Regions from separate parts of the Cellulosilyticum sp. genome, predicted to be linked through region 2. Evidence: a T-box and tRNA genes for the amino acid it is inferred to sense, from the RefSeq annotation. Region 2 holds a T-box; the other holds one or more tRNA genes.
What was found. The T-box of region 2 lies ahead of thrS (threonine--tRNA ligase). A T-box ahead of a tRNA ligase gene usually reads a tRNA of that ligase, here a tRNA-Thr.
Positions count from the first base shown of each region.

Region 1 (24,248 bases), on a different contig from region 2:
TAGACGGTGGTGAGCTAACTTATTTAATGAAACATATGATAGAGCAATTTAGTTAATTTAAGATAACCTAATCAAAATGATTGAGAAAGAAGAAAAATATGAATTTTAAAGCGTATAATTTAAAAGAAGGACTTTTAAAGGCTATAGATCTTTTAGGCTACACAAGTCCTACAAAGGTACAGGAAGCTGTTTTGCCAAAGGTATTAGAAGGAAAAGATGTGATTGTGAAGTCTCAGACTGGAAGTGGAAAAACGGCAGCCTTTGCTATTCCTATTTGTGAAAAAATAAAGTGGGACGAAAATCCTGTTCAGGCACTTATACTTACCCCTACAAGAGAGCTTGCGATGCAAGTAAGTGAGGACTTTTTCAATATAGGCCGCTTTGAACGCATGAAGATTGTATCTCTTTATGGAAAAGCACCTTTTCATGTACAGCAAAAAGCATTAAAGCAAAAGACGCATATTGTTGTAGGAACGCCGGGGCGTATTGTAGATCATTTAGAAAGAGGAAGTTTGGATGTTTCTAGTGTGAAGTACTTGGTAATTGATGAAGCAGATGAAATGTTACGTATGGGATTCATTGATCAAGTGGAAAGTATTTTGAAATATTTGCCAGATGATAGACAAACATTATTATTTTCAGCCACCATTGCACCACATATTGAAAAACTGTGTGAAAACTACATGAAAGATCCACAGCTTATAGAAATAGAAAGTCAAAAACTGACAGCGGATAAAGTATGGGAAGCTTGCTACAAAGTAGAAGAAGAAGAAAAAATGCAAACACTTATGGATTTAACCGTTGTTGAACAACCAGAGAGTTGCATGATTTTTGCAAATACAAAAGATCAGGTAGATAGAGTGTATGAAACGCTTAAGGCAAATGATTATCCTGTGAGAAGAATACATGGCGGCATGGAACAAAAGGAACGATTTGCCGTCATGGCAGATTTCAGAAAAGGATATTTTCGCTATTTAGTAGCCACAGATGTGGCAGCAAGGGGAATTGATATTGACCATGTTACCCATGTTATTAATGTTGATGTTCCTGAGAATAAGGAAAACTATGTGCATCGTATTGGCAGAACAGGACGTGGTGGTCGTAGTGGGAAATCTATGCTTTTAGTTTCTGAGAGAGAAAATTATTTCTTAAAGGAAATAGAAGCTTATATTCATCATGCCATACCAGTATGCCAAAGACCAAGGCCAGAAGAAGTTATAAATCATCAAGAAGCCTTTGAAACAAAGATGGGTATCCCTATGGAGAAGGTAGCTTCAAAGGGCGAGAAGTTAAGCCAAGAAATTATGAAACTGCATATTAATGCAGGGAAAAAGACGAAGATGCGACCTGTAGATATTGTAGGTACACTTTGCAACTTAAAAGGGATGAGTGCAGCAGATATTGGTATTATCAATATTCAAGATATCTCTACTTTTGTAGAAATTTTAAACAATAAAGGTGAAAGTGTATATAAGCAGCTTCAGAATACCCCAATTAAAGGGCGTCTTAGAAAAGTAAGCAAAGTTGAAATAGAGAGATAAAAAAAGAGGATTGCTGTGGCAATCCTCTTTTTTTTATTGAAAACATACTTCGAACTATGCTATAATGTTTTATAAAAACCATATTAAAAATACCTATATAATATTATTATAACACAAAAATAATGATTTGTCAAGGTATAATTTAAGGAGGCCTTTCAATGAAAGATTTTTTACCACAGGCACTTATTTCACAAATAGCAAGTTCTGAAATTATGGCATGTAATAAAGAAACTAAAAAGTATGGTTTAATCCTAACCCAAGAAGATGTAGGACAAATTTTAGAAAGACGTAAAGAAGCGCTTCTAAGTTATGGCCGTATAGAAATTGGTGGGGGGATTATTCCAAAACTTATTGAAATATTTTGTGATAGCCCTTATTTAGAGGCACAAAATTATGAAAGTACGATTGAGGAGCTAGTAGAGACTTTTTATTACTTTAAGAATGAGGCATTAGATACTTTAAGTGATGAAGAACTACTAAAATTGATGAGGCAGTATTTTGATGAATATTGCGGTGGAGATATAGAGCTCCTGCAGCAGAGTGCACTTGAACAGCTTACAAGGAATATTCGTTATGGTCATGAAGACTATACGCAGCTTGATGAGAGAGACAAACTTTATTTAGGAGATGATTTAAATGAATACTAGTCTAAGCAAAACTTCCAAGATAGATTGTAGCAAACTAGCATTTAACAATTATTTTCAAACTTATATAGAAGAGGCACTGAGAGTGGGGCTTATTTCAATGGCAGAAGTTGCAAATATCAAGGTTATGTTAGTGAAACTTTTGGAAGTTCAAATTCAGCGTTATACGAGGTTTGAAAGTAGTTCGGTAAAGGTAGAAACGGCAGAAGGACTTATGCGTGCCATACTTTATGGCTTGGATTTTAAATTCAAAAGCCTAAAAGATGAAGAGGGTATTCGTTTATTGAAACAGCAATCTTTAGAAACACTTTTTAGAGAAGGGGTAGAACTAATAAAAGGGCAAGTAGAGAAAAGTAAAGTTTATTTTGAAAGACTCAAAGCAAATCGTTTGAAGGTAGATAACTTTGCATATAATGATACAATTGACAAGGGTTTTACAGATTTTTACCCATATTATGACCCGGAGTTTAGTGGGCATATGAGTGCAGCGGATATTGATTATCCCTTATGTATGGATGAGATGAAAGAAGAAGGCATAACGTATGTCTATAGCTATCTTAAAAAACTTTATTATGAGAATGCATTTTGTAGCTATTTTAAAATAGAGGATATTAATAACTTATTAGAAAGCAGTGATCCTAATGAGAAAGAATTACTTATTAATATATTTGAAATGGTTTTAGTGAACGCTATAGGAAGGGTATTGATACACAAAGATTTAACAGGATTAGGCTTAAGTAAGGCGGATATTAGCATTCTTCAAAGTCAGTTTGAAAATGAAAAATTCCCTTTAAACTTATTGCAGAGTGCGGCAATGGAAATTATTAATACTTTTAAGATAAATGGCTTTTTAAAGCAGTATATTTTATGCGCTTGTATACCTGTAGGAAAAAGAATAGAAGTAGCAGTAGTAAACCAGACATTGGATAAGATTTTTGTGCCATTTAAAAGAGCGCGTGATATAGCAACTATTGACTTTAAGGATGGAGAAAGTCTAGCGGATGATGTTTTTAAAGAAGTAATCGAAGCCGTATGCAGTGCAGGAGGTGTGACAGATAAGCTGGAGATTTTTAAGACACATATTCATAGTTTAAAGGATATGGTGGATTTCTTAGAATCAGAATGTTTATATGGGCGAGAATACCAGGCTTTATATAGAAGTTTATCTGAATTAGAATTAGCTTTGCTCTTAAAGATACTAACTGTAGAGGATGAGATGCATTTCAAAGTATGCTTGCAGGAAATTAAACAAAAGGAGGTATTAATGCATATTTGGGAAAGTGAATTGATCTGCTTTTTAGGGGACAAGGAAGAAGAATTCAGATGCAGATTATGGCCTGTTATACAAAATATTAAAATACAAAAATAATGAAAAGACTAGGGCTATGCGGTTAAAGGGAAGTGTAATGATTTAAGATAAAATGTGCTATAATATAAAAAAACATGTGGAGATGATTTTATGAATGAAAAGATAGAACAGCTTGCAAAAATCTTAAGCGATAGCAAAAATATTGTATTCTTTGGTGGAGCTGGTGTAAGTACAGCTTCCAATATTCCTGACTTTAGAAGTTCAAATGGTTTATATAGCCAAAAACTTAATCGTAATTTTACACCAGAGCAAGCTGTTTCTCATACATTTTTTGTACGTTACAAAGAAGAATTTTTTGATTTCTATAAGAAACACCTTGTTTACCCAGATGCAAAGCCTAATGCTTGTCATAAAGCACTTGCAAGATTAGAAGAGATGGGGAAACTTAAAGCTGTTGTGACACAAAATATTGATGGTTTACATCAAGCAGCTGGTTCAAAGGTGGTTTATGAATTGCATGGCTCGGTACTTAGAAATTACTGCATGGATTGTAATGCTTTTTATGATGCACAGTATATATTAGCAGCTGATGGTGTGCCAAAATGTGAAAAGTGCGGCGGTGTTATAAAACCTGATGTGGTACTTTATGAGGAAGGCTTAGATGATGAAGTGATTTCAGGAGCGATACATGCCATTCGTCAAGCTGATACCCTTATCATAGGCGGAACCTCTTTAGTTGTCTATCCGGCGGCAGGGCTGATTCAGTACTTTACGGGTAAAAATCTAGTGCTTATTAATAAAAGTGAAACTTCAGCAGATGCCAAGGCAGACCTTGTTATTAATGATGATATTGCTAAAGTATTAGATAAAGCGGTAAGTTTAATCTAGAAGATTACACAAAACTATGCAAGGTTTCAAGACGTTTGCATAGTTTTATGTTTTTTAGACCTGTTAAATTATGGCATTACATAAATTAAAAAATAACTTGAAGGATAAATAAGAAAGATGATAAAGTATAAGGACAGGTCTTAACAGAATTTAATAAGTGATGAAGGAGTAGTGCATGAGGAAAATAAATTGGCAAAAGTGGATTAGTTTATTTGTAATGATATCGTTAGTAGGTTCAGCAATCTTTTTAATTATAGGGATTGTATTAGCACCAGTATTAGGAGATGCAACAGAAGGGGTATTTGGTCGTCCTAAAAGTGAATATGTTCTTATGCTTGTACAATGTATATTAGGTGTCATTGCTATGATTATGCCAGGGGTATTAACAAAGAAATTTAAATTACAAATTCCAACGAATATGTTACTTTTATATACACTGTTTTTATATGGTGCGATATATTTAGGTGAGGTAAAAAGCTTTTATTATGTTGTACCACATTGGGATACAATATTACATACCTTTAGCGGTGCAATGCTAGGGGCATTAGGGTTTTCTTTTGTAAGTCTATTAAATAATGAAGAGAAAATACCTGTTCAGTTAAGTCCAATGTTTGTAGCACTTTGTGCCTTTTGTTTTGCAACAACGATGGGTGTGCTGTGGGAAATTTATGAATTTACATTTGATGGCTTACTAGGTCTTAATATGCAGAAGTTTGCTTTAGAAGGTGGTGCTGACTTAGTAGGAAGAGCAGCACTAGTCGATACAATGAAGGATTTAATTGTAGATATTGTAGGTGCGCTTGCGATGAGCTGTATTGGTTATATTTCATTAAAATATAAAAAGGGTTGGATTGAAAAACTTTTAGTGGCGATACGCAACTAGAGAAAAAGGTCTATAAAAAACACACAAAAATGTTTTTTATAGACCTTTCTTTATGTTAATTGTTCACAATTTTAAAATTGTTTAAATATATTTAAAATAACAATATTATTAAAAATAGAGTATTGCAAATAATTTTATTGTATAATATATAAAAAGTAAACAAATAAATGGAGGGAAAGATATGGAGCGTGTTACCTTTCTTAAGAATTACAAAGATGATGAGAAAAATCGTAGTAGTTTAAATTCCTTATTGCAATTAAACCGAGGTGTTTCATTAGAGACATGGTATGCACAGGGATATTGGCAAGAACAGTATATTCCGTATTCTTTTACAGATGGTACACAGATTATAGCAAATGTATCAGTTTATAAACAAGATGTTTTATATAAAGGGCAGTTAAAGTCTGCAATTAGGCTAGAACATATAATATTACACCCTCAGTACCATTACAAACATTTAATTGAAAGGCTCATTTATCAGATTAGTGAAGAGTATAAAGATAAGGTAGATCTTATTTACTTAAGTGCAGATGAAGCAGTGATACCTTTTTATCCTAGATTTGGCTTTAAGCATATTGAGGAAGTTAAACATTATATTCAAACGGAAGGTATTCAAGAAGGGATAGCACCTGAGATCATTTCAAAGGATGAAATAGCTGCAACAATAATGGGTTGCATGACTAGTTATAGGATCCTTGGCGATGAAATACAAAGTAAGAATGATTTTGCAAGAAGATGCTTTGATTATATGACAAAGGAAGAAGGTAATTTATATTACTTTGAACAAAATGATACATATATTATTGCACGCTTGAACGAAGATGAGTTAGAAATGATAGATATTATAAAGGAACAAGATGTTGCTTTAGATGAAATCGTTGCAGGATTTAAAGCACTTTATAAATTTAATAAGGTGAAATTAAATAATAAAATAGAGTATAAAGGCATTGGCAAAATTGTAGAAGAGATAGGGGATAACCTACTCTTTGTTAAAGAAACTAACATTGAAGAAGAAAACTTATTTCCAATTATAATAGAAGCATAAGGATAAGAGGTATTGTACAGGGGAACTGCTATAATACCTTTTTTATTTTGAAATCAATAAAGCTAAATATTCGTTAAAATATATTGATATATAGAGTAGTAGAAAGCCTGGTCAATTAGATAAAATGAATGATGAATTAAAAGCTGACATTGAAAAGTATTTAAGTAATAGAAGTATCAAATAAGTTGATTTAATGCAGAAGCATAACATAAGTAGAAACACTTTGAAGAAGTATGTAGCTCTAGTAGAAACAGAGAAAAAACAGATGTCAGGGCAACTTAAATTGAACTAAGAAAAAAGGAGAGAAGAATAATGATTATGTATAAAGTACAGTCCGTAAAATGGAGAGAAATTCACAATTACTTATAAACAAAAAAAGACTTATGCTAAGCGTAAGTCTTTTGTAAGCTCCCGAGCGGACTTGAACCGCCGACCTCCGCCTTACCAAGGCGACGCTCTACCTACTGAGCCACGAGAGCAAAGCGTTCTGTTTATTACTATTGAACGCTTTTATAGGATATCATGTGCCGTATATTTTGTCAACATTTACCTACCTATTTTTAAAATAAAAAAATAGTCAGATTATTAATAGCCTAAAGATTCTCCAACTAAGATAACTTTTATGCGGCCTTTGTCACGGCTATTTCTTGTGACAACTGTTTGCATACAGATACAATCAGGAGAAAGGCAATTATGACATTTACCAGTTAGTGCACAAGGGGTCTTTTTATTAAGTCTAATGGCATTAATTGGTGCAGTAACATTATGAATGCGATCAAGAGCAGCAGCTTCATCTGTTACTATTTTATTCATACCTGCAATAATAATAACTTGTTTAGGGCCATAAATAAGTGCGGCAACGCGATTACCTGTACCATCAATATTCACTAATTCACCTGAATGTGTAATGGCATTGCTACTCATAAGATATGTATCAGCCGAAAAAGCTTGGCGGTATATTTCAGGTATTTCATTTGATGAAACTTTACTACGGTCTAATAAATTGTAACAGCCTTTTTTTTCAAGAGCATCTAGTAAACCAATTTGGCTAAGGGTCATTGAACCACCCCAAGTAATTGTCATACCTTCTTTAAGGAAGGAGAGAGCCTTCATTGTTGCTTCTTCTTTTGTATTCACATAATAGCCTTCAATATTACGTTTAGCCATTTGGGCAATAACATTTTCAGCAAGCTTCATGTAAAAATGTTTTTGATTTTCCATATGAAAACCTCCTTTTAAGTGAAAAAAGTTAAAATAGTATCCTTAACATTGTAGCATATTTAAGAAGAGAAATAGGATAAAATAGCAAGAATTTCATGGATTGAGTCAAAATATTACACGAAATCATTTTTTTTTTATCTTTTAAGAGGGTAAGTAAAAAATAAGCGCATAATCGCATATTGTAATTCATTTTAAAGCTTTATAAAATATTATTGGGGTGATGGAAATGTTAAATTTTAGCGATGAAAATAGTACTTATAGTTTTCGTACAACAGTAGGACGTGTAAGTGTCAGTGCAAAAGAAATTATGTATTTTTCTTATAGTGACAGACATGTTTATTTACACACGATTAATGGTGTTTTTAAAACAAAGATTGTACGTTTTAAAGATTTAGAGGATATTTTAAAGGAGCCTGAATTTGTAAGCATCCATCGAGCATGTATAGTAAATATTTGTTATATCAAGAGTATAGGTGGTATTACACTTATAATGGAAAATGGAGAGAAGCTCTCTATTAGTCGTTATAAAATGTTAGAGATGAAAGAAAAAATAAAAGCATTAGATATAGTTGGTGCTTATTGAGAAATGATAAAAAGATAAAAGGATGTGTTGAGTTGATACATAATGGGCATAATATCACTTAAGAAATCATTAGACAGCAAGAGGTTAACAGAATATGAAAGAATTAAGTGTATTTGAAATTATAGGACCCAATATGATAGGGCCTTCTAGCTCACATACGGCAGGTGCATTAAAAATTGCTAGAGTTGCTAAGAAGCTAGGGCCTAGTGAAATTTGTAAAGTAACCTTTGTACTTTTTGGTTCTTTTGCAAAAACTTATCGAGGACATGGTACTGATAGGGCGCTACTTGCCGGTATATTGGGCATGGACCAAGAAGATGAACGCATTAAAGAAGCTTTTCAGATTGCTAAGGAGACTGGGCTTAATTATGAGTTTATTATAACGGAGGATCATCATTATAAGCACCCTAATACGGTGGAAATCATCATGGAGGATAAAAAGGGCAATCGTCTGAGTATTATGGGTTCATCTATAGGCGGTGGCAGTATTAGTATTGATAAAGTAAATGGTATGGAAGTCTTCTTTTCGGGAGAGTATTATACCTTATTCATTGTACATGAAGATATGCCAGGTGTTATGGCCTATATTACAAAATGTCTGAGTGAATATAATATCAATATTGCTTATCTTCGTGCTTATCGTGAAGATAAAGGGAAACTAGCCTCTACCATTATTGAGGCAGATGAGATGATTTGTGAAGATGTGCTAAAGCGCATTGAAGAAAATACAGCCATAAAATATGCAAAGATGATTAGCTTATAGGAGTAATAGACATGATGAATTTTATAGATGGTGATGAACTGCTTACATTATGCGAAAAAGAAAATAAAAAAATTTCTGAGATTATGTTAGAGAGAGAAGTTCAGCTTTTTAAGACTACTAAAGAAGAAGCACTTGCAAAGATGCGACATTCTTATGAAATTATGAAGCATGCAGTAAAACGTGCACTTACAGAAGACCTTAAATCAATGGGAGGACTTTTGGGTGGAGAAAGTAAGCGAATTTATGCACGTAGCGGTACGGGCAAAACAGCTTGCGGCCACATGATGACTAAGGCGATTAGTTATGCTGTAGGGACACTAGAAGTAAATAGTTCCATGGGACTTATTGTAGCAGCGCCGACAGCAGGTTCTTCAGGAGTTATTCCAGGTGTACTCATTGCCCTTCAAGAAGAGTTTAATTATAGTGAAGAGGAAATGCTCATGGCATTATTTAATGCAGGTGCAGTAGGCTATGTCATTACACGAAATGCAACAGTATCAGGTGCAGAAGGCGGTTGTCAGGCTGAAATAGGTTCGGCATCTGCTATGGCAGCATCAGCGGCATGTGAGCTTATGGGAGGAAGTCCAAGAGCTTCATTAGATGCAGCCGCAACGGCGCTGAGTAATATATTAGGCTTAGTTTGCGATCCTATTGCAGGGCTTGTAGAAGCACCTTGTCAAAAACGAAATGCGATGGGTGTTTCTAATGCACTTGTTAGTGCGGAAATGGCATTAAGTGGTCTTGCACATATTATTCCTTTTGATGAAACGGTAGAGGCTATGTATAAGGTAGGATGTAGCATGCCAATGGAGCTTAGAGAAACAGCGATGGGTGGTGTAGCAGCTACAAAGACAGCGTGTGAGTTATGTAAGGGAATATTATCTTAATAAGCCTTAGACGATTAGAGTATAGAGGAGATGTTACGAAGTAGTTTTCGTAATATCTCCTTTTAATTTGTTAGTGGTCAAATACTTTGCAACTAAAGTGTAAAAAAGGTGTAGAATTACTTTTTTTACACTTTAGTTGTAAAATGTAATATAATATACTAGGAAAAATATTCTATTATGATACAAATGGTTATTAAGAGCAAAAGACAACGAAGTAAGTACTAGGAGGTTTAATATGTTAGATATAGCTATTATTGGTGCAGGACCAGCAGGCCTTTCAGCAGCAATTTCAGGCGTTATTCGTAATAAGAAGGTAAAGGTTTTTGGAAATCCACCTTCTACAAGTTTTATTTATAAAGCAGAACGTATTGATAATTATATTGGTATGTTAGGTGTAAATGGTCATGAAATGATGGAACAATTTACAAATCATGCAAAAGAATTGGGGGTAGAAATTCAGGAATCAAAAGTTATAGAGATTTTCCCAATGGGAGAGTATTATATGCTTAATGTAGAAAATGAATTTATTGAGGCACGTACAGTTATTTTAGCAAATGGGCTTTCAAAAAGTAATGTGCTTGAAGGAGAAAATGAATTTCTAGGAAAAGGGGTAAGTTATTGTGCAACATGTGATGGGCCTCTTTACCGTGAAAAAGAAGTACTTGTGATAGGTGATTCTGCCCATGCAGAAGAAGATGCTAACTATTTAGCAGAAATCTGTGACAAGGTATATTATGTGCCACTTTATAAAGAAATAGAACATCTTCATGAAAAGATTGAGGTTGTGCGTAGCAAACCAAAACGTATTTATGGCGAGCAAATTGTAGGTGGTATTGAACTTGAAGAAAGTAGCCATGATGTAAGTGGGGTATTTATTATTAAAGAAAGTATTCCTACGACTAAGCTTTTACAAAGTCTTGAATTAGATGGAAAGGCTGTTAAGGTGAATCGTTTCATGGAGACGAATCTCCCAGGTGTATTTGCAGCAGGAGATTGCACAGGTAAACCATATCAAGTGGCAAAGGCTGTAGGAGAAGGTAATGTGGCTGTTCTTCAAGCAGTAAGTTACCTCAATGAATTAAATAAAAAACGTGTAGAGTAGATATAAAAACAGGTGTTAGAAGCTGATTTCTAGCACCTGTTTTTATAATTTGTTCTAAAAGATAGAGCTTATCCATAAAATAAAATAAGACTATTTTTATGGAGGGAAGCATATGGGAGCTGGCTATTTTTTGTTAATCTCACTTTGTCTTTTAGCTATTTATGTACTGTTTTTAAATGTAAGTGCTATATCCAATAATAGATACCCTATCTTAAAAAAGATATGTACGATTTTGTTTTTATTTTCTATTTTGAGATATGGTACCCTTATAGCCTATGGTGACCATTTGGAACTAGAAGCCTTGATGAAATTAAGGTATTTTTATTTCGCTACAAGTATAGGACTTACAATACCTACAGCTTCTGTAGTATGGTATATTACACCAATGTATAGACAGAAGATAAAATATCCTTATTATGTACTATGTTTTTTACCTTGGATTTTGTTTTATATTTATTTAATTGTAAGACAGCCAACACAGATTGTACAAGGTAGCAGTTATGGCTATCAGCTAGAACTTATAAAACCATTTCCGCTATATTTAAGCATTGTACAAGGAAGTTTTGTTACAATCATAATTATATTATGTATCATCGGGTTTGTGCGCTATAAGAATGTACAGCTTCGTGTTCAGTATATTGTACTGATTCTTGCACAAGTGGCACTTGCCTTAGATGGCATAACTTTTAATCATACAGGTGTGAAGTTGTTTCCACCGTTTACTGCTACAGAAATATTAGGGTTTTTAGCAGTTTATTATGGTTTCAAAATACCTAATATTGAAATTAAGGGAATTAAAAATGATTAAAACGAGAAAGGTACATAGTATAGCAATAAGATAAAATAAAAGAGGTGGTCATAAATGATGATCACCTCTTTAATCTATATAAAATACGTAATGAATAATCCTATAAATCTAAAAACAACAATAAGTAGTTCTTTTTAAATATAAGTTTCATATTTTGGAATAACACAGATTCCTACAACGTCTGGTCCTGTATTTACACCAATTGTTGTACCAATGAAGCTGTAGTCTGCTTGAATTGTAATACCAAGTTCAGATTCTGCAAGATCATGCATTACTTTAGCATACTCTATATTGTCAGCTTGAGCAATCATATAGTTATAATCCTGAGGATTTGAACCAACGTATTCTTTAGTAAGTTCTACAACTTTAGCAAAAGCCTTTTTTGTACCACGTACTTTACCACCTGGGAAAAGTAAGCCATCTTGAAGATAGATAATTGGTTTGACATTAAGCATTGTACCAAGAAGGGCAGAAGCTTTACCAATACGACCACCATGCTCTAAATATTCAAGTGTTTCTACGAAGAAGAAGATTCGTGCATGCTCGCGAAGTTTATAGGATACTTCTAAAATTTTATCAAAGTCAAGACCTGCTTCAATCATACGAGCAATTTCTAGAACGAGTGAACCTTCACCAGCAGTAGCATTTAAAGAATTTATAATTTCGATTTTTGCATTAGGATAATTTTCTAAAATAAGTTCGCGTGCGTTAACAGCGGCATTATAAGAACCGCTAAAGTGGCTAGATAAGCAAACGCAAATGATGCTTTTTCCAGCTTCTACGTGTGGTGTAAAACGTTCCATATAATCATTGATTGAAGGCAGTGATGTTTTAGGGAAAATCTTTTCTGATCTTAGCCTTTTATAAAAGTCTGCGAGTGGCAACTCTGTAATTTCACGATAATATGTTTCTTGATCAAAAGAAACGTAATAGGGAATAATCTCCACGTTATATTGAGAAACAAGAGCTTCTGGTAAATCACAAGCGCTGTCACTAATAAGTACGATGTTGGACATTATTTCACCTCCTTTATGTTAAGATAACCTCTTCACAATTTTAATATGCAACGCGAGGTGTGTCAATTGATAAATGATGAAAATGTAAATTATACTCATGGATTGGGTAAAACTGGCATATATTTATTATAACCATTTTAAAAGGGGAAATGCGCATGTTGTCCGCCAGTCTAGAAAAGTATTTACTGTGCATTTATGAAAAGGTGCAAGTAGATAAAGAATTAAAGAGTACTGAGATTGCAAGGGAAATGAATCAATCATTGCAAAAAGCTGTGCAAGCGTTGCAGCGTCTCCATTATCAGAAATATATTACCTACTCTGCTTATCAGCCCCTTCGTCTCACAGAACAAGGTAAGCAGGTTGCAGAATATTTGATTGCTAGAAATAAGCTTATCGATGAATTTTTAGATATCTTGCATATTGAGCAAAATAAAGAAACTGAAAAAGAAGCCATGCAGCAGTACTTATCTTATGAGAGTCTTAAAACCATTGAAAAGTTTGTAATATTCAATAAGCAGTATCCGGAAATTGGCACACGTTATGAGATGATTTTAAAGAGAGAGCCAATTGCATACTTGCTACCAGAATTTCCAAAAGGAGAGAAACGTTAGGCACGTAAAGGGTGAAGTGCAAAGTGTGAAAGTGAAGAAGGGGAAGAGAAAAACGGGCGTAGGGCGGATAGGTATGTGAGAACTACGCCTATATTTTTGTGTACAATAGAGAGAGGTGAGGCAAGGTAGAATGTGAAAATAAGTTGGTAAAAAGGGTGTACTAGCTAGGAAAATATGATAAAATATCTTTTAGTGTAAATATAATATGATAGAAAAATAGAGGAATGATATGGAAAGTACAAATAACAAACAGGGTCTTATGAAAGGCGCAATGATTTTAAGTATTGGTGTACTTGTAAGTCGTATTATTGGGATGCTTTATCGTATTCCGATTCGTAACATTTTAGGAGATGATGGTAACTCTCTTTATGGTGTTGCGTATACTGTGTATGCCATGATTTTAACACTAACGGCAATCGCTATTCCAGGAGCTTTATCAAAGCTCATTGCTGAGCGTAAGGCTGCAGGAGCGCACCGGGAAGCACAGCGTGTTTTTCACATCGCATTGATATACTGTTTAGCTGGTGCATTTATTTTAGCACTGGGGATGTGGTTTGGAGCAGAGTGGATTCAAACAAACTTCTTCCCATCACAACCAGGTGTAGTCTTACCGATTCGTGCACTGGCACCAACGGTTATGATTGCGACTACTTTAGCTGTTATGAGAGGATATTTTCAAGGTAATGAAGAGATGGCACCAACGGCTATTTCACAAGTTATCGAACAAATTGTTAATGTTATTTTTAGCGTACTATTAGCATCTATACTGGTTAAAACTTCATTAGTATATGGTGCAACAGGTAGTGCACTTGGAACAGGAGCAGGAGCAATTGCAGGTTTTATCGTGCTCATGCTTATGTATAAGAAAAAACGTCCAAGCATTAAGAAAGATATTGCACAAAGTGTAGAGTATACTTATGAATCAACAGGAATAATCTTAAAGCAAATTTTAGGAATGATGATTCCTGTTATTATTAGTACATCTATTTTTTCAATTATGACTTTTATTGATCAATCAATGATTTCTAAATACTTACCCAAAGCAGTAGATATACTTCGAAGTCAAAATGCATTGTCACTTGTACCTGTTGCCGGGGCTGCGATGATGGAAACACAGCAAGTTGTTAGTGAGCTAAGTGGCCAAATGAGTTATCAATATGGTACCTTTATGAATATTCCAGCTAGCCTTGTTATGCAGCTTGGACTTGCGGCGGTGCCAGCTATTGCCGCAGCATCTTCTGTAGGTGATTTTAAGGAAATTCGCAAAAAGACAAAGCTTATTTTAAAAGTTGGAATGCTTTTAGCAACGCCTTGTGCAGTTGGTTTTATCTTATATGCCAAACCAATTTTCTTATTACTGCATGGTGATACAGCAGGTTCGGAAGTTTTAATGCAAGGTGCAATTGGGATTTTAGTGATTGCACTTGCTCAGCTTAGTGCAGGTATACTACAAGGGATGACAATGCAACGTATTCCTACAATTAATGCAATTATCGCTTGTGGTATTAAGGTGATTATTAACATAATCTTCTTACAGATACCAGCATTAAATATTTTTGGTTTTATTCATAGCACAACAATCTGTTACCTCATTTATGCAGTCTTAAATATTGTATATTTATGTAAGGCATTAAAAATGAAGCTTAACTGGAATAAGCTCATTGTAAGACCTGCAATTAGTGCAGCACTTATGGGAGCTATTTCATATCCGATATATATAGGAATTACAATGATAGGTTTAAGTGATAAACTGGCAATTATTATTATCATGCCGGTAGCTGCTATTATTTATTTCCTAGTTGGTATTGTAACGAAAACAATTACAAAGTCAGATTTAATGATGCTTCCAGGGGGAAGTAAAATTATTCGTTTACTAGATAAAAAATAAATTTATAAAAAATTCTAAAAAATTTCACATTCAGTGTATAAAAATTGAGATTTTACACATAATCTCAATAAGTTTAAATTATACAAAGGATGTGGAATGCAATGTTAAAGAGAAAACAATATTACTTAAGTTTACTAATTGGTGTCGTTGCATTTCTTCTTTTTTTCATAGGAGCGTACTTGATTATTAGTTTACAAATGCCAAAACCCGAGGCAGGTACAGCAGTAACAAAGAATGAACAAAGTACTAATACTTTAGTGGAAGTAAAAGAAGAGGTGCCTCGCATCGAGATTTATACAAAGATTACAGTACAGACTGTAGATGAAAGTCACAAGGTAGTAGAGAAGGTGATTATTCCAGCAACTACACTTTTAGGCATGGATGAACAAAATATTAGAAAACGCTTCGGAGGCTATGAGGTACTTAAGTTTAATGAAAAAGAAGTAACATTACAAAAAGAGGTTAAGAGCTTTGAAGGTAATGATGGGGCAACGTATACCTTAGGAATCAATAGTGAAGGCTCTATATGTATTATAGAAGGTGGTAATACAGAAAGTTTTGTTGATTTAGGTATTTCAGCTGCAGATAGATGCTCAGCAGAAACGTATAGTATGTTGGTACAAGGTAAAATTAAGGTTCCAGAAGATAAGCGAGAAGCACTACTTCGAAATCCTAATGAATTAGATAAAATATTAGAAGCATATGTAGAAGCAAATAAATAAGACTAGGGCTACCAATAGGTGGCCTTATTGTCTGTTTAGGAAAGGATGAACAATGAAAGAGATTATTATTATAGGTGGTGGCGCTTCAGGGATGATGGCAGCTATTACAGCAGCAAGAGCAGGAAAAAGTGTGTGCATACTAGAAAGATTAAATCGTATAGGCAAGAAAATATTAGTCACAGGCAATGGACGATGTAATGTGAGTAATACAAACTTAAAACCAGCAAACTATTATAGTAGAAGCCAAAAAGAAATATTTGGGCCAATTGCACAGTTTGATTATGAAAAGACAGAGGTGTTTTTTAAAGAATTAGGGATCGAACCGCTGGTTGAGGGGACAAAGGTATATCCACGTTCTGAACAGGCCAATAGTATCTTAGATGTACTTCGTATGGAACTTGAGGAGTTAGCTGTAGATATTTTAACAGAAGTCAAGGTAGTTAGTCTTAAACATAAGAAGGGAATATGGCAAGTTCTTGCAGAAGATGGTGGATGCTATGAAGCGGAGAATATAATAGTAGCTACAGGTGGACTTGCAAATACAGCCCTTGGATGTGATGGGTTAGGTTATGAGTTACTAAAGAAGTTAGGACATACTATGACACCAACCTACCCGATTTTAGTACATGCGCTATCGTCATCACCTTATTGTAAGATGATGAAGGGAACGAAAGTAAAGGCTATTGCAAGTGCTTATGTAGCGGGAAAATGTGAACGTCAGGAATATGGTGAAGTCTTATTTACAGAAGATGGGCTATCAGGACCAGCTATTTTCCAAATTAGTCGTAATATTTCAAGAGCACATTTAGAAAAGAAAAAAGCTATGGTAACACTAGACTTAGTGCCAGAACAAAGTTATGATGAAGTAGTAGCGATGATTTATGAGCGTATTGGGGCAAAACCAAATCGCACAATCGAATTATTGCTTATGGGCTTTTTACACAAACGCGTCATTGTACCTGTTTTAAAGTGTGCTGAAATAAGCGGTATTCATAGAACATGTGACACCTTAGAATTTGAAGAAGTAGAACGCTTAGCAAAAGTTTTAAAAGGTTTTCCATTTGAAACAGAAGGGACAAGAGGTTACAAATATGCTCAGGTGACAGCAGGCGGCATTAATATAGATGAGGTTGACCTTAGCACGATGGCATCTCTTAAAGCACCTAACCTCTACATTACTGGCGAAGTGCTTGATGTAGATGGAGATTGCGGTGGTTATAATTTGCAATGGGCATGGGCAACTGGATATTTAGCAGGACTTAGTAGTAGCAAATAAAGAGAGGAAAAATTATGATCAGAGTACAAGATATTAAACTAGATTTAAATGAAGACATTACAGTACTTCCAGTGAAAATTGCTAAGAAGTTAAAAATAAAAACAGCCGATATTTTAAGTTATATGATTTTTAAAGAAGCTGTGGACGCAAGAAAAAAAGATGATATTAAATTAGTATATACAGTAGATGTAGAAACAACTAAAGATGAGAAGCTTTTAGCGAAGTTTCCAAATTTAAAACATGCAAGCAATAAATATGTATGTCCACCTAAAGGGGATAAAATAATGAAAAATCCACCTGTTGTAGTAGGCAGTGGACCCAGCGGTTTATTTGCTGCTTTAATGCTAGCACAACAAGGATTTTGCCCAATTTTATTAGAACGTGGAAGTAGTGTTGATGAGCGAGTTAAAGATATTGAGCGTTTTTGGAAAGAAGGCGTACTTGATCCTAAATCAAATGTTCAATTTGGTGAAGGGGGAGCAGGCACTTTCTCAGATGGGAAGCTGACAACGCAAATTAAAAACAAACGTTGTCATAAGGTATTAGAAGAATTTGTAATTGCAGGTGCGCCAGAGAATATTTTATATAAAAATAAACCACATGTAGGGACAGATATTTTAAGAGATGTTGTCAAAAACATTCGTAAAACTATTATTGAACTTGGTGGGACTTATCGCTTCAATAGTCAAGTTACCAATATCTTTATTGAAGATGGTAAGGTGTGTGGCGTAGAAGTCAATGGTAATGAGCGTATTGATACAGAAAACTGTATTGTAGCCATTGGTCATAGTGCACGTGATACATTTGAGATGCTTTATAATGCCAACGTGCATATGGAGCAAAAGCCATTTTCTATGGGGATGCGCGTGGAACATTTACAAGATTGGGTAAATGAAGCACAGTATGGTCAATTTAAAGATCATGAAAAATTAGGTGCAGCAGAATATAAATTAGTACACCACTGTGAGAATGGACGTACAGTTTATAGTTTCTGTATGTGCCCTGGAGGCTATGTAATTGCTTCAGCTTCTGAAGAAGGCATGCTTGTAACAAATGGGATGAGTGAACATGCACGTGATGCAGCAAATGCCAATAGCGCTATTTTAGTAAACGTAGGACCAAAGGATTATCCAAGTGAGCATCCACTTGCAGGCGTAATTATTCAAAGAAAGCTTGAGAAGCTGGCTTTTGAACTTGGTGGTTCGGATTATAAAGCCCCAGTGCAGTTAGTGGGTGATTTCTTAAATAATGTGCCAACAACAAAACTTGGTGTTGTAAAACCAAGCTATAAGCCAGGTGTGAAATTTGTGAATATGCGAGAAGCACTTCCTGATTTTATAGCAGAAGCGATTTGTGAAGGGATGGAAGCTTTTGGTAAAAAAATGAAGGCTTTTGCTCATCCAGAAGCTGTATTTACGGGCTTTGAAACACGAAGTTCATCACCAGTACGTATGCCACGTAATGCGGCTTATATGAGTAATATTGAAGGACTTTATCCAGCAGGTGAAGGCGCGGGCTATGCAGGTGGAATTACATCGGCCGCAGTAGATGGTATTGAAGTGGCAGAGGCTATTATTCAAAACTATAGTGGTGTAGAAGGTAAATAGCATTTGATATAACTAAGTACTAAATAATCGTGCCATTATGAATAACAGTACGATTATTTAGTACAATATTTATAGAAAGCAATCTTATTTTTCATAAATTATAGTATAAAGTATAAAACTAGAAGCGATGATGTTTGCATGTCGAACATTTTGTGGTATAATGTAGAAAAAGTTCGAAGTATGAAGCGAGGAGATTAACATGAGACAAGACATTGCAAAAGTTTTATATTCACAAGAAGCATTAGAAAAACGTGTAGCGGAACTTGGTGCACAGATTACAAAAGATTATGCAGGTAAAAAGCTTATGGTAATTGGAATCTTAAAAGGTTCTAATATTTTTACAAGTGACTTAGTAAGACATATTGACTTACCATTACAAATGGATTTTATGGTTGTTTCAAGTTATGGTAGTGCTACAGAATCTTCAGGGGTTGTACGTATTATTAAAGATTTAGATACAAGTGTGGAGGATACACATTTACTTATTATAGAAGATATCATAGATAGTGGTTTAACACTTCATTATTTAAAAGAAAACTTACTTTCAAGAAATCCTGAAAGTGTTAAAATTTGTACACTTCTAGATAAACCATCAAGACGCAAGGAGCATGTAGATGTAGACTATGTGGGATTTGAAGTACCAGATGAATTTATTGTAGGCTATGGAATCGATTATGCAGAACGTTATAGAAATTTACCATACATTGGTGTACTTGATCGCTCAGTTTATGAAAAATAGAAGAAATCCGTAAAGAAAGAAGAAATGCCATGTATTATGGAGAAGTAAAAGAAGCAATTTTTAAAGAAAGACCTAATCGTTTTATTGCCTATTGTGAGGTAGAGGGGTCTCTTGAAAAAGTTCATGTGAAGAATACAGGGCGCTGCAAGGAGTTATTAGTACCAGGTGTTAAGGTTTATTTACAAGTCCATGATAATCCAAAACGTAAGACAAAGTACTCATTAATTACAGTACAAAAGGGTGATAGACTTGTAAATATTGACTCTCAAGCACCGAATACAGTGGTAGAAGAAGCACTTAAAGCAGGTAGCATAAAGTTACCTAATATGGAGATGCCACTTATCAATATTAAGCGTGAGAAGACCTATGGGAACTCACGCTTTGATTTTTATATGCAGTCCCAAAATGAAGAGGCCTATATGGAGATTAAGGGGGCAACACTAGAAGAGGAAGATTATGTAAAATTCCCTGATGCCAAGACGGAACGAGGTACTAAGCATGTAGAAGAGTTAATTAAGGCTGTAGAAGAAGGTTATAAAGCCTATATACTGTTCGTGATTCAAATGGAAAATATTCGTTATTTTACGCCTCATGTAGCACGTGACCCTAAGTTTGCAAAGGTGCTATATGAAGCAAGTCAAAAAGGTGTTACAATATTAGCATATGAATGCAAGGTTACAGAAAATACATTACACATTACAAAAGAAGTACCTGTATATATACCCAATCCTGAATTAGGTAGAGGTGTATAAAAGGGTACAAGCGTATAGCGATAAGTTAAAGATAAAAGGTTGTAAGGAGGGGGATTTATGTATCAATTAGCGATATTTGATTTAGATGGCACTTTGTTAGACACAATAGAAGATTTAAGCAATGCCTGTAACTATGCTTTAAAAAGTTTTGGGTATGAAACACATGATGTGGCAGCATACAAGTATTTTGTAGGAAGTGGGATTTATAAGTTGGTAGAGCGTGCACTTCCAGAAGGGGCTAAAGATGAAGCGACTGTTTTAAAGGTAAAAGCTGTTTTTGATGAATATTACGGTGCACATAGTGAAGACTATACAAAGCCTTATGAAGGCATTCAAGAAGCGCTTACTATATTAAATGCAAAGGGCATTCAATGTGCAGTACTTACAAATAAAGCACAAGTTTATGCTACAGAGCTTATAAAACGCCAATTTAAAGATCAAATAGCATTTGTAATGGGACAAAGAGAGGGTGTACCTACTAAACCTAATCCAATAGGCATTTATGACTTGATTAAGAAATTTGATGTGCAAAAGGAAGCCTGTATTTATATGGGAGACTCAGATATTGATATGCTGACAGCAAAAAATGCAGGTGTTACTTCAATAGGTGTCCTCTGGGGATTTAGAACAAAAGAAGAACTTCTAAATGCCGGTGCACATCACCTTGCAGAAAAGCCAGAAGAGCTTGTTAAGCTTATATTGGACAACCCAAAATAAGTGAAGAATATGTAGCTTACTAGTACGTGAAATAAGCAATTAAGCTGTACTTCAGCCAAAGGAACTTCTAAAATTGAATGAAAGTGCTACCGCCTTACCATAAACTTAAAAAAGGCGGTAGCACTTTTATGCTACCACCTCATTTTTATTTCATTTCGATTGTATATTTTTTAGAAAGTTCTTCTCTTTTTGCAAGGTAGATTTCTTGACGTTTTGCATTGAGGCATTGGTCTGTTACTTGGTTTTCAATATCTTCAAGTTTAGATGGCTCTTCTGGAGTAAGATCATCTAATTTGATGATGTGGTAACCAAATTGTGTTTTAACTGGTTCAGAGATTTCACCAACGTGCATTGCAAATGTAGCTGTTTCGAATTCTGGTACCATACGGCCTCTAGTGAATTCACCAAGGTTTCCGCCTTGTGAAGAAGATGGACAACTAGAGTATTTTTTAGCTGCTTCAGCGAAGTCAAGACCACCTTTGATTTCTGCAAGCACTTCATTAGCTTTTTCTTCTGAGTCAACTAAGATATGGCTAGCTTTAGCTGATTCAGGTTTTTTGAAAGCATCTCTGTGTGCCATGAAGTAAGTTTTAACTTCTTCTGGTGTTACAGTGACATTGTTTAAAAGGTTACGCATAGCGTATTGTTTAAGTAATGTAGATTTCATATGTTCTAAAGCTTGTACAAACTCTTCTTCTTCATCAAGTTTAAGTTCTTTTGCTTCAGAGTAAAGTAACTCTTGTGTTACAAGTTCATCAACAAGTTGTTTTTGCCCTTGTGGAGATTGGAATTGCATAGCATTTTGACCAATGCTTTGTACGAGTTCCATGAAATCTGCTTCTGTAATTTCTCTACCATCTACGATGGCTAATACTTTACCTTTATCCATTTTAAGTAAGCTCCTTTAAATAAAAATTGTTATGCATATGATACTATCATGATTTGTAGAAAATGTAAAATAACTAAAACAATCTAAAGTGTTTATACCATTATAATACCATAAAAAGGATGAAAAATATATAATTTTTTGACTAATAATTAAGAGCTTATTTCACTAGTTAATAGATAAGCTGGCTAATTTGTCACCTTCAATTGTAAAGATCGCCATTTCACCATTTTCAAAAGTTGCATAAGTGTGTGGACGACTTTCTTTTGGAAGTGTAATAGAACCTGGATTACACACTAGGATATTGTCTTCTTTTTTTAGTTCCCAAAGGTGTGTATGACCGTATAAGAAAATTTCTTTACCTCCTGATTTAGGGAAGTTACTTGCTGTATATAAGTGACCATGTGTAGCAAAGAGACGTACGCCTTCATCAAAAGCTAAGCTATAATCGCTAAGACAAGGGAATTCTAGAAGCATTTGGTCGACTTCAGCCTCACAGTTACCACGACAGGCAATAATTTTATCGGCTAATGGATTGAGAAGCTCCACAACGCCTTTTGGATTGTGGCCTTCAGGAATTGGATTACGAGGACCATGATAAAGGATATCACCTAAGATAATAAGGTAATCGTAAGATTCCTCGTGAAATTTTTTGAGTACTTTTTCTAAGAAAAGTGTAGAACCATGAATGTCAGAGATAATCATATAACGCATAAAAAAACTCCTTTAATATCAAATTTATTCTCATTATATTACTATTTAATTTAGAGATGCAATATGCTACAATAAACAATATAAATATTACCCAAGAACTCAGATTTAGGGTATGCAAATAAATGGATAAAATGCTTAAGAAGAAAAAGAGTTAAAGTAAAGGAGACTAGTAATATGGAATGTCGTGATTTTTGTGGAGCTTGTTGTATTGCACCATCTATTAGCTCTCCAATACCAGGTATGCCAAATGGGAAAAAAGCAGGGGAGCGCTGTGTTCAATTAGATGAAAATAATCGCTGTAAGATTTTCTTAGATCCAAGAAGACCTAAAGTGTGTGGAGATTTAATGCCAGAGCCTCAAATGTGTGGAAATACAAAAGGAGAAGCTCTTGCGTATCTTGAAGAGTTAGAACGTTTAACCAGTCCTTCTTAGGCCTTTAAGGGAGGTTTTTTGATGGCAAATGTTAAAACAAATGTCATGCGTTTATTAGATAAAGCAAAGGTGCCTTATGAGGTAACTTCATATGAAGTGATGGATGGAAAGATAGATGGTAATTCAGTTGCTAAGAAGATTGGTAAATCTAAGGAGCAGGTTTTTAAAACGCTTGTAGCCGTCGGACATAGCAAGACAAATTATGTATTTGTAATTCCGGTAGATGAAGAACTAGATTTAAAAAAGGCAAGTAAAGTTGTGGGTGAAAAAAGTATAGAGATGCTACATCAGAAGGATCTTTTAAAGACCACAGGATATATTCATGGTGGATGTAGTCCCATCGGTATGAAAAAGCTTTTTAAAACAACAATTCATGTAAGTGCCAAGGCATTAGAGAAAATGACGTTTAGTGCGGGTAAAGTAGGATTCCAAGTAACAATGGCACCTTGTGCACTAGAAAAATTAGTAAATGCAGAGTTTGCCGATTTAATTAAATAGTTTATGTTTTAAAAGTAAAAGGGTGTATATAAAATATCAGCTTATTATCTTAAACGCTGATATTTTATATACACCCTTTTATAGCTTGATAAGTAATTAGCGCATGAAATCAAGTAAATCAGGCATGCGAGATAAACCTTCTTCATAACCATCGTCAAAAAGCAATTTGAGCTTATCAGCATTTTTTTCAAAACGATCAAGCTGAAGTGGATTAGGAGGGCTGATAATAAAGGCATGCCCCTCTTTTTCTAATGTTTCGAGTTGTTCTAAAGAAGCATTATAATGAATATGTCGATGTGCCATTTGATGGACCAGTTCAGGGTAGCTGCTGAGTGTACGCTGTGCTAATAGATGCATACTTTTAGAGTAAGCTTTACGATAGCCACGATTACGTGTAGAAATAAAAATGTGATGTGTATTGCCATCTTCTATGGATTTGTCAATAGGAATACCATTAACAGAGGCACCATCTAAATAATACTGACCACGAATTAAAACAGGTCTTGATAAACAGGGAATACTGCTTGAGGCACGAAGCATGAGCAGCGTTTCATCTTTGGTACGTGCATCTTTTGGATGCATATAAAATGTTTTACCTGTACGACAATGTGTTACACCTGCTTTAAAACAAGTATCAGAGGCATAAAAAGTATCAAAATCAAAGGGGTCAAGTTCATAGGGTAAGTCATGAAAAAGAAAATCCATAGCAAAGTAAG
Region 1 covers NZ_CEVXFV010000004.1:123,908-148,155, reverse strand. Annotated here, with positions in the region: gene AC1VAQ_RS03300 (hypothetical protein) at 1-56, shown strand, start outside; gene AC1VAQ_RS03295 (DEAD/DEAH box helicase) at 99-1,541, shown strand; gene AC1VAQ_RS03290 (DUF6323 family protein) at 1,700-2,188, shown strand; gene AC1VAQ_RS03285 (DUF6179 domain-containing protein) at 2,178-3,554, shown strand; gene AC1VAQ_RS03280 (NAD-dependent protein deacylase) at 3,645-4,382, shown strand; gene AC1VAQ_RS03275 (DUF2238 domain-containing protein) at 4,558-5,265, shown strand; gene AC1VAQ_RS03270 (GNAT family N-acetyltransferase) at 5,447-6,310, shown strand; tRNA gene AC1VAQ_RS03265 (tRNA-Thr) at 6,717-6,789, opposite strand; gene AC1VAQ_RS03260 (lactate utilization protein) at 6,896-7,531, opposite strand; gene AC1VAQ_RS03255 (LytTR family DNA-binding domain-containing protein) at 7,758-8,114, shown strand; gene sdaAB (L-serine ammonia-lyase, iron-sulfur-dependent subunit beta) at 8,209-8,877, shown strand; gene sdaAA (L-serine ammonia-lyase, iron-sulfur-dependent, subunit alpha) at 8,892-9,764, shown strand; gene AC1VAQ_RS03240 (NAD(P)/FAD-dependent oxidoreductase) at 10,000-10,866, shown strand; gene AC1VAQ_RS03235 (hypothetical protein) at 10,979-11,674, shown strand; gene AC1VAQ_RS03230 (DegV family protein) at 11,809-12,690, opposite strand; gene AC1VAQ_RS03225 (metal-dependent transcriptional regulator) at 12,846-13,301, shown strand; gene AC1VAQ_RS03220 (putative polysaccharide biosynthesis protein) at 13,531-15,189, shown strand; gene AC1VAQ_RS03215 (hypothetical protein) at 15,291-15,911, shown strand; gene AC1VAQ_RS03210 (BaiN/RdsA family NAD(P)/FAD-dependent oxidoreductase) at 15,964-17,187, shown strand; gene AC1VAQ_RS03205 (NAD(P)/FAD-dependent oxidoreductase) at 17,202-18,794, shown strand; gene hpt (hypoxanthine phosphoribosyltransferase) at 18,994-19,533, shown strand; gene sfsA (DNA/RNA nuclease SfsA) at 19,563-20,285, shown strand; gene AC1VAQ_RS03190 (HAD family hydrolase) at 20,343-21,002, shown strand; gene AC1VAQ_RS03185 (peptidylprolyl isomerase) at 21,148-21,891, opposite strand; gene yfcE (phosphodiesterase) at 22,057-22,602, opposite strand; gene AC1VAQ_RS03175 (YkgJ family cysteine cluster protein) at 22,777-23,034, shown strand; gene ybaK (Cys-tRNA(Pro) deacylase) at 23,056-23,532, shown strand; gene AC1VAQ_RS03165 (patatin-like phospholipase family protein) at 23,629-24,248, opposite strand, start outside.
Region 1: it encodes a tRNA-Thr, which carries the amino acid that the T-box ahead of thrS (threonine--tRNA ligase) is inferred to sense. The anticodon was not compared.

Region 2 (5,331 bases):
TTGCTTATGTCAATATATCTCATTTGCTATTTCTAGGAAATTTGACTTAAAACTCCTTTATTTTATTTCAAACCAAAAACTCACGCCATCGTCTATATTAGAAACGCCATAATGCCCCGTATCTTCTCTCTGTTTAATCTTATAGCGTTCTATTTTACTCGATTAAACTTCTTTATCTACTTTCGCTGTTAGAAATATATTTAACTCACTTTTAAAAGAGCTACTAAGGATTTCTATCGAGAAATCCTTAGTAGCTCTTCTTATATCTCATAGATGACTATTTATTTTCATCTAATAGATAATTATATCTTGTTGTAATCTCGTCTTTCACACGACTTACAAGGTCTTCTAATTTCATTGCGCCCTCTTCGCCTCTGCGGCTACGTACACTTACAGTACCATTAGCTTCTTCATTGGCACCTACTACTAAGATGAATGGCACACGCATATTTCTTGCTTCTCTGATTTTGTAACCAATCTTTTCACTACGTTCATCAGTTTCCACTCGAATACCAGCTTCATCTAAAGTCTCTGCCACCTTTTTAGCATAGTCGCCATGTTTGTCTGAGATTGGTAATACTTTTACTTGAACTGGTGCAAGCCATGTTGGGAAAGCTCCTGCAAAGTGTTCTGTGATGACACCAATGAAACGTTCAATGCTGCCAAAGACTACACGGTGAATCATAACTGGGCGATGTTTTTCACCATCTGCACCAATGTATTCTAATTCAAAGCGCTCTGGAAGCTGGAAGTCAAGTTGAATTGTCCCACATTGCCATGTTCTGCCTAAACTATCTTCTAGTTTAAAGTCTAATTTAGGACCATAAAAAGCACCATCCCCTACATTGACTTCGTAATCATAACCCATTTCTTCAATAGCTTCACGGAGACCATTTGTAGCTATTTCCCAATCTTCAATTTTACCTACATGATCTTCTGGCATTGTAGAAAGCTCAATACTATATTTAAAACCAAATGTTTTATAAACTTCATCAATAAGTCTTACGACACCTTTAATTTCATCTTTAATTTGTTCAGGGAGCATAAAGATATGGGCATCATCTTGTGTGAAGTTACGCACACGCATTAATCCATGGAGCGCACCTGAAAGTTCATGACGATGAACAAGTCCTAATTCTCCCATTCTAAGAGGTAAATCCTTATAAGAACGCATCTTAGTCTTATAAACAAGCATACCTCCTGGACAGTTCATTGGTTTGATGGCATAATCTTCATCATCAATAACTGTAGTATACATATTTTCACGGTAATGATCCCAGTGACCACTTCTTAACCATAACTCTTTATTTAAAATAATAGGAGTAGAAATTTCCTGATAACCAGCCTTTTTATGAATTTCTCTCCAGTAATCAATGAGTGTATTTTTAAGAATCATACCCTTTGGCAAGAAAAATGGGAATCCTGGCCCCTCATCAAGTAAGGCAAAAAGTTCTAATTCCTTACCAAGTTTACGGTGGTCTCTTTTCTTAGCTTCTTCTATTTTATCAAGATGTTCTTGAAGCTCAGCTTTTTTGGGAAATGCTGTAGCATATAAACGTTGTAACATCTTATTTTTTTCACTGCCACGCCAGTAAGCACCTGCTACAGACATAATCTTAAAGGCTTCAACCGGTTTAGTAGTCATAAGGTGTGGACCTGCACAAAGATCCACAAATTCTCCTTGTTTATAGAAAGAAATTGTTTCTCCCTCTGGTAAATCCTCAATAAGTTCTACCTTATAAGGTTCCCCAGCAGCCTTCATCTTAGCAATAGCTTCTTCCCTTGGTAATTCAAAACGTTCAATAGGTAACTTTTCTTTAACGATTTTTTTCATCTCAGCTTCAATTTTTTCAAAATCTGCTTCTGTAAAAGAACGTTCAAAATCAAAGTCATAATAAAACCCATCATCAATAGCTGGTCCTATAGCAAGCTTCACGCTAGGATAAAGTCTCTTAACAGCTTGTGCTAGAATATGAGAAGCAGTATGTCTAAATGCCCATCTACCATCTTTATCTGCAAAAGTTAAAATTTCTAAGTGACAGTCCTTATCTAGCTCATGGCGAAGGTCCATCATTTCACCATCTACAAGTCCTGCGCAAGCATTTCTTGCAAGACCGCTACTAATTTTTTCTGCCACTTCTAATATACTACTACCTGCTTCACATTCTAAGACGCTACCATCTTTTAAACTTACCTTAATCATTATTCCTACTCCCTTCAAATACTTAATTTACTTAGAACAATTCTATGATTATAAAATAATCCTGCTGATTATAAAATAATCCTGCTGATTATAAAATAATCCTGCTGATTATTTGAAAGAAAGTTGTTTTTATATAAACGCATATAAAAAGCTCCCATCCCTCTAAATAATCACTTATTTAAAAGGGACGGGAGCTATACCCGCGGTTCCACCCTTGTTGCAAAGAAATTGATTAGCATCAATTTCTCTTGGAACAATGAAATATAAAACCATATTTCATTCTTTGTAAAGAAATTAGCTATTCTTAATTTCCTGCCACTTATTAATTATGATAACGGTCTAATACCGGATTGGTTTGCAATCACTCCGAGGTGGTTTTCATTTATAAAGCTTTAAAAATGCTCCCACCAATGCATCTTCTCTCTGAAAAAACTTTTACAAACTACTGTCCTCATCATTGTTTTCTAAAAAATATAGAATTTATTGTTATTATATAACTCTCCTCATTTCCTGTCAACGTCTCCAGGCTCTTAATTCTTTAATTACTCATTTTTCTTACTTCATTCTTCACATCTACAATACTTGCAGCCTTTGCAATATTCTATGCTTTCATCAAAAATAATTTCTAAAGTCTTTAAGAATTTTTTTTGCTTCGCCCGCTCCTTATGATGCACAACTATTTTTTTTGGGACAACAGTAATGAGGATATGGAGCATCCAGTCCTCTTCATGTAATGTACTATCTAATATAAGGTCTTTACAATACTTTTTAATATAATAACCTGTTACATTTTTCATATCTTTATTATATAATTGGGGACTTCCTTCATTGTTATACACTAGATGAAGTATTTCTTCTAACGGCACACTTAACATGCTCACATCTCGCATCAATCTAATAAAGTTTACCACATCCTTTTTCATTTCAAAGTCTGCTATAAACTGCTCTAATAAATCATTTAAGAGAACCTTGTACTTTTGAATTCGAAACTGTAACCAGCCATCTACATTAAAAGAGGCTTCTTTCCTAACTTCTACAAGTATTGGCACATATATGAGATAATAGGTAATAGAGGAAAAGCCCTCTTGCCTAGACAAGTAATTTTCTGTTACAAATGCTTCTGTAATTTCTTCCTTATCTATAGGCTCCAAGTCTTCTCTTTTCTTAAGGGCTTTGTGGCACACTTTATAAATCGCCTGCTTTTGAGTTACATCACTTATAACATGTGCCACAACTTCATCGCAATATTCCTTGCTCTCCTCTATCTCATAATAAATTTCCCATATTGCTCCAATCCGCTTCACCTCAAGCCTACCTTCTAATTCTTCCTGGAGCTCAGTTTCTTTAATCTTAGCCAGTATTTCATCCTTATAACGCGTGGTGTAGAGAATATAACGGCACATGTTGTTACCTCAATTGTAGTTCTCTACTATTAGTATATAACACTTAGCTTGCCACCTTGCATCATACTAGCAACTTTTCATACGTTTTTAAACAAAAAAGGTTGTCTAACTGAATTTTGAAGACTTCCCAAAAAAGTTAATACATTACATTTAACAAAAGCAAAAGATTAAATTCTTTCAATAAGCCCTTCAAGCTCGTCTTTTGTAAATAAATATTTGCTGCTGCAGAATGGACATTCAATTTCAGCTTGACCATCTTCTTCTGCCATTTCTTTAAGGTCTTTTTTACCTACTGTAATAAGGGCACGTTCCATACGCTCTTTTGAACAGTCACATTTGAATGTAACAGATGTACGATCCATGATTTCAATCTCACCAAGAAGTTGTTCTAATACATACTCAATAGATTGACCTTTTTCAAGGCGCTCTGTTAATGATTTGAAATCCTTAATTTTATTTTCAAGGGCTGTAATAGCTTCATCTTTTGCATTAGGAAGTACTTGAATCATAAGACCTCCAGCTTGTTTGATACTGTAATCTTTATCTACAAGTACACCAAGCATAACAACTGAATTTGTTTGCTCAGATACTGCAAAGTAGAAACTAAGGTCTTCTGCAATTTCACCTGAAAGCATTGGCACTTGTCCTGAATATGGTTCTTTAAGTCCAAGATCCTTAATAACTGTCATACCTGCATTACCAACAGCTTTTGCTACATCAAGTTTACCAAATTCGTTAAGTGGAAGGTCTACATGTGGATTATAAGCATAACCTTTTACTTCTCCAGCTCCGTTAGCTTCTACAACGATTCCACCAATAGGTCCATCCCCTTTAATAATAATGCAAACTCTATCACGGTCATTTTTTAACATATGTCCCATCATAGCTGCACCTGTTAAGGTTCTACCAAGAGCTGCTGATACAACTGGCGATGTTTGGTGTTTTTCACAAGCTGTATCGACAAGTGTTTTTGTATTGGCACCGAAGAATCTAAAATTCCCAGCCTTATCAATACCTCTAATCATATAATCTTTATTTTGTGTCATTATTTTATTTCCTTTCTCTTACCTTTTTCTCTCGCAACAAAGGTTGCTCTTTGACTGTCTTCTCTTACTGGTTCAAAGCTATATTCATCATATACACCAATAAGCTCGAGTCCTGCTTCACTAATAAGCTCTTTCATACGTTCTATGCTATAAGCTCTTTGATAATGATTTTCTACGGCACGGTCATATCTACCATCTTCTTCATCTTGAATAAAGAAGCTTACCTCATATTCATTGATGCCTTCTTCTTCATCATAGTAATTTTCCCAAATATAGGCTGATGATGCTTCTTGCTGAGCGAACACACGATTTCCAAGTACTTCTTTATATTTATAAGGTGTATTAATATCAAAAATAAAAAGTCCTTCTGGCTCTAAATAATTGTTTACCCATTTTAAAGTACTAAGTACGTCTTTTTCTTCTACAAGATAATTCATGCAATCACAGGCACTATAAATAAGGTCTACTGTCCCATAAAGTTCAAACTGAGACATATCTTGCATGAGATAAAGAATATTTAATTCATCCTCATAAGCATTTTCTCTTGCTACCATTAGCATTTCTTCTGAGTTATCAATTCCAATCATCTCAATGCCACGACGTGCAAAGATGCTTGTCATTTTCCCAGTACCACAACCTAAATCACATACAATATTAGGTGTGACATTATATTTCTTCA
Region 2 covers NZ_CEVXFV010000069.1:13,236-18,566, forward strand. Annotated here, with positions in the region: gene thrS (threonine--tRNA ligase) at 278-2,200, opposite strand; T-box leader at 2,384-2,670, opposite strand; gene ytxC (sporulation protein YtxC) at 2,764-3,606, opposite strand; gene hslO (Hsp33 family molecular chaperone HslO) at 3,774-4,652, opposite strand; gene AC1VAQ_RS18970 (class I SAM-dependent DNA methyltransferase) at 4,652-5,331, opposite strand, start outside.